DNA from 2 places in the Bacillus sp. AFS031507 genome. Region 2 is predicted to be linked to the other one. Evidence: a T-box and tRNA genes for the amino acid it is inferred to sense, from the RefSeq annotation. Region 2 holds a T-box; the other holds one or more tRNA genes.
What was found. The T-box of region 2 lies ahead of alaS (alanine--tRNA ligase). A T-box ahead of a tRNA ligase gene usually reads a tRNA of that ligase, here a tRNA-Ala.
Positions count from the first base shown of each region.

Region 1 (4,862 bases), on a different contig from region 2:
TGTGATGAATGGTAACGATATAATTGCACAGGCGCAAACGGGAACAGGGAAGACGTTTGCTTTTATTCTACCAATCCTTGAAAAAATTAATTATGAAGCAGAACAGGTTCAAGCGCTTATCGTGACTCCAACTAGAGAATTAGCACTGCAAATTACAGATGAATTTGAAAAATTGATAGCAGGCATTAACGGTTTAGATGTCCTGGCAGTCTATGGCGGGCAGGATGTCGATAAACAGTTAAAAAAATTAAAGAGGGGAATGCAAATTGTTGTTGGGACTCCTGGCCGACTTTTAGATCATATTAGAAGAGAAACCATCCGTTTATCGGAAATATCTTTCCTTGTTTTAGACGAAGCAGACCAAATGCTCCATATAGGCTTTCTTAATGAAGTGGAGGATATTATCAGAGAAACTCCAGCAAGCAGGCAAACGATGCTGTTTTCAGCAACGATGCCGCCTGAAATTCGCAAACTAGCAAAAAAGCATATGCGTGATCCTGAATATATTCAAGTAGAAAAAACACAAGGTCCGGCTGAAAATGTTAAGCAGATTGCGATTCATACAACGGATCGTGCTAAACAAGCCACGCTTATTCAATTAGTGGAAACTTATCGTCCCTATTTAGCGGTAGTTTTTTGTCGGACGAAACGAAGAGTAAGTAAACTTTTTGATGTCCTGAAAGCAAACGGCTTTTCTTGCGATGAATTGCATGGTGATTTGTCTCAAGCGAAGAGAGAACGAGTGATGAAGCGTTTTAGGGATGCCGAAGTGCAATTGTTAATTGCTACAGATGTGGCTGCGAGAGGACTAGATGTTGAAGGCGTCACGCATGTATTTAATTATGATATCCCTGAAGATGCTGACAGTTATGTTCATCGAATTGGCCGAACAGGCAGAGCTGGAATGACAGGTCTTGCAATTACCTTTTATTCTTCGGCGGACAGGTCTATGCTTGACACGATTGAACAAGAGTTAAACATCATCATTCCAAAACAAAATATGAGTAATAGCGAAGAGAAATCCGAAACAGAAGACGTTAAAAAAGAACGTAATACAGTTCATAAAGATAAACGTGGAATGAGTAAAGCAAGAACAAGCACATCACGAAATCGAAACGATACAGGTAGAAGGGAAAATAGGTCTGGAGGAAGAGGCAACTCTGAAAGAAGGTCCCAAACCGTTACGTCAGGAAGAAACAGTACGAAAACAGGTTCAGGAAGAAAAGGACCAAGATAATATACATTTTTAAAACAAATGGGACTGAAAATGATTCAGTCCCATTCGCTTATTTAACTACCAATTCTAATGCCAGTATTCGATTTAACCAGTACTTCCTCATATCTTTTTACATCGGCTTTTTGGCTTGAGAAAATAGTTCCAAGATAGCCCGCAATAAATCCGAGTGGAATAGAAACAATTCCTGGAGTTGTATACGGGAACCAAGGCTCACCTACAAAAATAGCTTTTCCAACTTCAGGGCTGAAAACATTCGGGCTGACTAGCACCAAGCCGATTGCTGAAATAAGCCCAACCACCATAGCCCAAACGGCACCGGTTGTATTAAAGCGTTTCCAGTAAATTGTATACAGAATAACAGGTAAATTTGCACTCGCTGCGACGGCAAAGGCAAGTGAAACTAAGAAGGCGACATTAAGAGTTTGTGCACCTAAGGCAAGTATAATAGATATGACAGAAACTCCAACTGCTGCCCAGCGTGCCATACCCACTTGCTGCTTTTCTGTTGCTTTTCCCTTTTTAAGGATAACGTTATAGAAATCATGGGCAAACGCTGAGGCAGCTGTCAGAACAAGGCCAGCAACAACAGCTAGAATAGTTGCAAAAGCGACTGCTGAAATAAAAGCAAATAACATATTTCCACCAAGAGCTTGGGCTAAAAGCGGAGCAGCCATATTCCCTGCCGGATTAGCTGCAACAATTGTACTGTTACCTACAAAAGCTGCCGCACCGAAGCCAAGAAAAATGGTCATAACGTAAAAAATCCCAATGATCCATGTGGCATATACAACTGAGGAACGAGCTGTTTTTGCATCCTTTACCGTAAAGAACCGAACAAGAATATGGGGCAGACCTGCTGTTCCTAGGACTAATCCCATGTTTAAGGAAATCGTATCAAGACCAATTTTGTATTTTACGCCAGGATTTAGGAAAGTGTCCTTTAATGGTGTTGCAGTTTTCATTTGCGCAAACATATCGGTAATACTCCAGTTAAATTTGGCAAAAACAATAATAGAAATGACTAAGGTACCACCCATTAATAGAACGGCTTTAATGATTTGGACCCAGCTTGTTGCATGCATTCCTCCAAAAATAACATATACAGTCATTAGTACGCCAACAATTAAAACGGATGTGGTATATTCTAAGCCTAATAATAATTTGATAAGTGCACCTGCACCAACTAGCTGAGCAATCATGTAAAAAATCGAAATGGTTACCGTGTTCATTGCGGCAAAACCACGCACTTTTTTTGCATCAAATCTTGCAGCAATCATATCTGCAAAGGTATATTTTCCGAGGTTTCTTAGAGGTTCAGCGACCAAATAAAGTACAACAAGATAGGCAACTAGGAAACCAATGCTATAAAAGAAGCCATCAAATCCCGTTAAGGCGACTGCCCCAGCAATTCCAAGGAAGGATGCAGCGGACATATAATCCCCAGCGATGGCAAGTCCATTTTGCCAGCCAGTAAGACCTCCGCCAGCCGTGTAGAACTCACTTGCATTTTTCGTCCGTTTTGAAGCGTAGTATGTAATCACTAACGTGACAAAAACGATACATAGAAACATAGTAAATGCAGCTGTATTCATTAGTTAGTCCCCCTTTCTTGGATGACTTTATTAGCTAATTCATCAAATCTTGCTGCTTTTTTCGAGTAAAGCATACATAAAACCCATGTCATGACAAATTGTAAAAAAGCAAAGACCCATGCCCATGTTATACTTCCGATAAACTTATGATTTAACACTGTCGAATAGGAAGTTAATACAGGCAATGCAAAATAAAAACAAAAAAAGAATATGGTGATTGGTACGATGAATTTTTTCTTTTCGGAGAGTAATTTTTGAAATGATGATGATTGAACAATTGCAGAGTAATCGCTTTCGGAATTAACCTTAGTTTTTTTTGCCTCCAATGGAAGTTCCCCCTCTCATTTAAAAACCCTTTGTTCAAATCTGAGGTCAAATAAAGATAATGCTGATTGGTCAATTGTTGAGGAAAAATAGATCGTGGCGGAATTATACTGGAAGAAATTAATTTTTTTACAATTCACTCCTTTAAATACAGATTTTTCTAAATTTTTAAATTACATTTTCGATTTTATTATATTGAGAAGAGAATTTGCAATAGGAAATTTTAAAAAAAGGTAAAAATACCCATGGAATATTTATTAGGAGAAATAATGGAGAGGGTTGGATGTTATTGTGTAAATCAGAGAAATAAAAAAAACCCTTGCAGCGCAAAGGTTTTCGAAATATGGAGAATAGGGGGCTCGAACCCCTGACCTCTTGCATGCCATGCAAGCGCTCTCCCAGCTGAGCTAATCCCCCAGTTTATTGGTACAAGAAAAATTATATCTGTATTGCTATTATCTTGCAAGAGAAAATTTTGGATTTACATAAATTTTTTTTCTAGCCAATACTTTCGATTTCAACTTTCTGAACACTTTCTAAATTCGATACAGAGGAATACACATCGGTTGTCTTTTCACGGTAATCCACTGCAACTAAGATTTGAACAAGATGGTCCCCGTTGTCTAAATCTTTAATCTTGAGTCTACGAACAATATAATTTTTTTCTAATAAGAAAGAAATCGCTTTATCAATTTGATTTTGATCTCTAATAAACAAGTGCAACATGACTTCTTTTTCCCGTAATTGTTTCGGACCAATGATCTTCATTAAAAATGGAACAAATTCCACACTAATTATAAGTAGCGCAACACCAACAAATGCCTCTATGAAAAAACCAGCACCGACAGCTATGCCAATTCCTGCGGCTCCCCATATCATGGCAGCAGTAGTTAATCCTGAAATACTATCATTGCCCCGTCTTAGGATAACCCCCGCACCTAAGAAACCAATTCCTGAAACAATCTGTGCTGCTAAGCGAAGAGGGTCCATTGTAATTTTAACATTATCCGAATTGGGAAACATATACGCCGATTCAATCGATACAATTGTCAGCAAACAACTCACAACCGAGATAACCAGACTTGTCTTAAGTCCAACTGGTTTCCTTTTTAATTCTCGTTCTAGGCCGATAATAAGGCCAAAAATAGCAGAAACACCTAACTTAATTAAAATATGGATATCGATACTACTCATCTCAGGTTCACGTCCAATTACACAGTCTGTTGACTGAAGTTTTGTTTGTTGTGGTGGTAGAAAATATAGAGCATTGGAAAAATTAAAGGTTTTCCTATGTTGATTCTACACATAATCGAGTATCTAATGGAAGAACAAGTGGGAACTTATATTTTTATGATTATGGAAATTGTTTACTATTTATCAATAACTGTCTATTTATTATATGATAAGAAGGATCAAAAAAGGCTATAACAATTAGTTTTACATTTCCCTGTTTTTTATATGGTCCTTACTTTAGTAATAAGAATGAGCTTTTCAAAAAAACTTTTAAAATTATATTGCAAACATTAATTTATCATGTTATATTAAATCTCGTCCTCATCGAGAGAGTTAACAAACGGAAAAAGTATTTGAAAAAGTTGTTGACATTAAGATGTTGGGTGTGTTAAATTAATAAAGTCGCTTACGAGCGATAGAGAAAATTGATCTTTGAAAACTAAACAAACAAAATCGTGCAAACAAACAAAATTTTT
Region 1 is NZ_NUOW01000002.1:33-4,894, reverse strand. It holds gene COE25_RS02015 (DEAD/DEAH box helicase) at 1-1,237, shown strand, start outside; gene COE25_RS02010 (solute symporter family protein) at 1,291-2,829, opposite strand; gene COE25_RS02005 (DUF485 domain-containing protein) at 2,829-3,155, opposite strand; tRNA gene COE25_RS02000 (tRNA-Ala) at 3,498-3,570, opposite strand; gene COE25_RS01995 (MgtC/SapB family protein) at 3,652-4,347, opposite strand.
Region 1: it encodes a tRNA-Ala, which carries the amino acid that the T-box ahead of alaS (alanine--tRNA ligase) is inferred to sense. The anticodon was not compared.

Region 2 (4,862 bases):
CTGAAAGATGACCCAGAATATACACTTACTCATCAGCATTCTCTAGATGGAATGATGATGCTATCTAAGAGCGGGGAATCGCTTGGATTGTTAAAAGATGTATATTTTCAGGAAGAATTGGGCACAATCATAGGGTACGAAATCACGGATGGCTTCTTTTCGGATCTTACGGAAGGCAAACAAGTCATTCAATCCGGGAAGCCCTTAGCTATCGGAAAGGATGCCATTATCGTAGATGTAAATAATACGTGAGGTGTCTTTCCATGTTTAAGTGTCCCAATTGTCAAAGTAAGGATATCGGTAAAATTGGTATCAACCAATATTATTGCTGGAGTTGCTTTATTGAACTTACAGTAAACAAAGGCCTAATCAGTACCCATCAAGTCGAAGAAGACGGGTCACTTAGTTCCTTAGATGATTTGTTTGAAGAAGAAGAGCGTCGTTACACCCTTTAAGATAAAAAAGCGAAACGCTTGTGTTAGACCGTTATCAAAGTTAACCATGAAACTTATTTAACGTCTATTAAAGAGGTGAAACGTATGAATAAAATGATGACGACGACGATGATTGCTATTGGTGCTGGGATGGCTGCCTATACTGTGGCCTCAAGAAACAATATGATGTCAGCCCGAAATATGAAAAGAATGACAAAGAAAGTAAGGCGCGCGATATTTTAGAACTGAATCCCCCCTCAAATTCGAGGGGGATTTTTGCGTTTCGGTTCATACCTGTTAACATGCGCTACCGCTTTTCTGATGCATAATTCCACCAAGTGTCTCTAAAACTAACATGAATGGGAGGCTTAACACGTGGAGATTCAAATGAAATGGTATTACCGCATCGGGTTTTTACTCCTTTTATTAATTGCCATCTATGTGTTTCTAAAAATCCGCTTTGTTTGGATGCCTGTCTTTAGGGTAGCTATAATTATTATCCTCCCCTTTGTAATCGGAGGATTTATCACCTATTTGCTGCATCCAATTGTCGAAAAATTACACCAAAAAGGCTTGCATCGAGGGCTCGCTATTTTTCTTATTTATATTTTATTTTTTGGTGGTCTGGGCATTTGCATATATAAGGGAATTCCGGCGATGATCGACCAAATAAAAGACCTCTCTGAGAGCGCGCCAGTTTTAGCAGAGCAATACAGAGGTTGGGTTGATAAACTTCAATCGCATACAAGAGAATGGCCCGACGGCTTGCAAACTAGAATTGATGATGGGATTGATGCGTTTGAAGAAAAGCTTGACTCCTTGTTGTCAGTCATTGTAAATATTTTAATTAGTTTTTTTAATTCTGCTTTAATTATGATGATCATTCCATTCATTGCCTTTTATATGCTAAAGGATTTTCAATTGATTAAACGATCCCTATGGTATATTACCCCTAAACAGTGGAGGAAGAAGGGGACACTTTTCCTAAAAGACGTTGATGAATCGCTGGGCAGCTACATAAGAGGTCAACTCCTGGTATGTGTGATCATTGGCAGTGTCTCAGCCCTTTTGTTTTGGATATTTCATCTAAAGTACTCTTTAATTTTGGGCTTGATTGTTGGAGTGACCAATGTCATTCCCTATTTTGGACCCATCATCGGAGCTGTCCCAGCAATCATCATCGCTGCCACATCTTCCGTAAAATTAGTTGTGATTACAATGGTGATTGTTTTTGGGCTTCAATTTCTAGAAGGAAACATCCTTTCTCCATTGATTGTAGGTAAAAGTCTTCATATGCACCCCTTAATAATCATGATGGCGTTAACCGCTGGGGGGGAAGTCGGTGGAATACTTGGACTTATCTTGGCTGTTCCTGTTTTAGTGGTAATAAAAGTGGCTATTATTCACGCGAAAAATCATTTTATTCGCAGGAAAGCAAAAGAACCTTCCACATAAGCGGGTGATAGATTGACAAACTTTTTTCGGGTAGCTATAATTCGTGATATAGAATGATTATTTGTATGAAAATGTTGAAGGATTGAGTATGTTGTAGACCATCTGTAACGCATTTGCGTAGAAGAGAGGAGCTTCCCTGGCTGAAAGAAGCTCTAGATGAAGGACGACAGAAAGCTAATCTGGAGTGCAGCTAACCACTGCCGTATTCCTGCGTTAAGGGATTATTGAGAGATGGATACGTGTTTTGTATCCGTAATCAGGGTGGTACCGCGAGACAAGCTCTCGTCCCTGTTTTTGGGATGAGGGCTTTTTTGTGTGCTTTTTTATTAAAAAGGGAGGTCTAATAATGAAAAATTTAACAGGTTCACAAATTCGTTCGATGTTTTTAGAGTTTTTTAGTAAAGAAAAAGGTCATACTATTGAACCGAGTGCATCACTTGTGCCGCATGATGATCCATCACTATTATGGATTAACAGTGGGGTTGCAACTTTAAAGAAGTATTTTGATGGACGTGTCGTTCCTGAAAATCCTAGAATTACAAATGCGCAGAAATCTATCAGAACCAATGACATTGAAAATGTCGGAAAAACAGCCCGCCACCATACATTCTTTGAAATGCTCGGTAACTTTTCAATCGGTGAATATTTTAAAGTAGAAGCTATTGAATGGGCATGGGAATTCTTAACGTCTGAAAATTGGATTGGCTGGGATCCAGAACTTCTCTCGGTTACGATCCATCCTGAAGATCACGAAGCCTTTGAAATCTGGCATAACACCATCGGTCTCCCGGAGGAGCGCATTATTCGCCTCGAAGGAAACTTCTGGGATATTGGTGAAGGCCCAAGCGGTCCGAATACAGAAATTTTCTATGACCGAGGTCCAGAGTATGGAAATGATCCTACGGATCCTGAACTCTACCCAGGTGGTGAAAATGACCGTTATCTTGAGGTCTGGAACCTAGTATTTTCTCAATTTAATCATAACCCGGATGGTACCTATACACCGCTGCCAAAGAAAAATATTGATACTGGAATGGGATTAGAACGAATGGCTTCCGTTGTTCAAAACGTCCCTACCAATTTTGATACAGATTTATTTATCCCTATTATTCGTGCAACAGAAGAGATTTCCGGCGAAAAATACGGACAGAACAAAGAGACCGATGTTGCCTTCAAAGTAATTGCAGACCATATTCGTACGGTTGCCTTTGCAGTCGGCGATGGGGCATTGCCTTCAAATGAAGGTCGTGGCTATGTACTGCGCCGCTTACTTCGCAGGGCTGTTCGGTATGCTAAACAAATTAATATTAATCGTCCATTTATGTTTGAACTCGTTCCTGTCGTAGGCGAAATCATGGATGATTTCTATCCAGAAGTGAAAGACAAGACCGATTTTATTCAAAAAGTCATCAAAAGTGAGGAAGAACGCTTCCATGAAACACTTCATGAAGGCTTAGCGATTTTAGCAACTGTGATTAAGAAGGAAAAAGAGACAGGCAGTGAAACCATCACTGGTGCGGATATTTTCCGACTTTATGACACATATGGGTTCCCGGTTGAATTAACAGAGGAATATGCTGAAGAAGAGGGCATGAAGGTTGATCATGAAGGCTTTGAAGTAGAAATGGAGCAACAGCGTGAGCGTGCCCGAGCAGCAAGACAAGATGTCGACTCTATGCAGGTCCAAGGCGGTGTCCTTAGAGATGTTAAGGTCGAAAGTAAGTTTGTCGGCTATGACGAACTTAAAACGAATTCTATTGTGGCAGCAATCATTAAAAATGGTGAACTTGTCGACAAAGCATCGAGCGGTGAGGAAGTTCAGCTAATTCTAGATGTGACACCGTTTTATGCAGAGAGTGGCGGACAAATTGCTGACCGTGGTTTGATAACAGGTGTAGATTCTAGTATAACGGTTAAGGATGTTCAAAAAGCACCAAATGGTCAAAACCTTCACCAAATAGTTGTGAAATCAGGAACATTAACAACGAACGACAAGGTGACAGCTGAAGTTGATGCTGAAAACCGCGTGAAAATTATTAAAAACCATACAGCGACCCATTTGTTACACCAAGCCTTAAAAGACGTTCTAGGCGAACATGTGAACCAAGCTGGTTCCCTTGTAGAACCAGATCGTCTTCGCTTTGACTTTTCGCATTTTGGTCAAATTAAACCAGAAGAACTTGAACAAGTCGAGAAAATCGTCAATGAAAAAATCTGGAGAAACATCGAGCTGGACATCAGCCTAAAGCCAATTGCTGAAGCAAAAGAAATGGGGGCAATGGCTCTTTTTGGAGAAAAATATGGTGATATTGTCCGTGTAGTAAGGGTTGGCGATTATAGCCTAGAGCTTTGCGGCGGCTGCCATGTTCCAAATACATCTGTGATTGGGTTGTTTAAAATTATTTCTGAAGGCGGAATTGGTGCTGGAACGAGAAGGATTGAAGCGGTAACCGGTGAATCAGCTTACAAATCATTAAATGAGCAAGTGAGCTTGTTAAAGGATGCAGCTGAGAAACTAAAAACCAATCCGAAAGAAATTGTTAATAGAATTGATAGTTTAATGCTAGAAATCAAACAACTTCACAGAGAAAACGAATCTCTTTCAACAAAACTTGGGAATATTGAAGCCGGAAATCTCGTATCAAAGGCGAAAGAAATTGATGGGGTAACAGTGTTAGCTGCAAATGTTCAAGGTGCTGATATGAATAACTTAAGAAATATGGCTGATGATTTGAAGCAAAAACTGGGCTCGGTCGTAATTGTTTTGGGTAGTGCCCATGAAGGAAAGGTTAACTTAATTGCAGCAGTTACCAAGGATTTAATTGAAAAAGGTTATCATGCTGGAAAGTTGATCAAAGAAGTTGCTTCTCGCTGCGGCGGCGGCGGCGGCGGTCGTCCTGACATGGCTCAAGCAGGTGGTAAGGATCCGGAAAAACTGGATGCTGCACTTCAATTCGTTGATGAATGGGTAAA
Region 2 is NZ_NUOW01000030.1:25,919-30,780, reverse strand. It holds gene COE25_RS23920 (PRC-barrel domain-containing protein) at 1-252, shown strand, start outside; gene COE25_RS23915 (hypothetical protein) at 264-455, shown strand; gene COE25_RS23910 (YrzQ family protein) at 540-677, shown strand; gene COE25_RS23905 (AI-2E family transporter) at 810-1,889, shown strand; T-box leader at 1,955-2,182, shown strand; gene alaS (alanine--tRNA ligase) at 2,236-4,862, shown strand, end outside.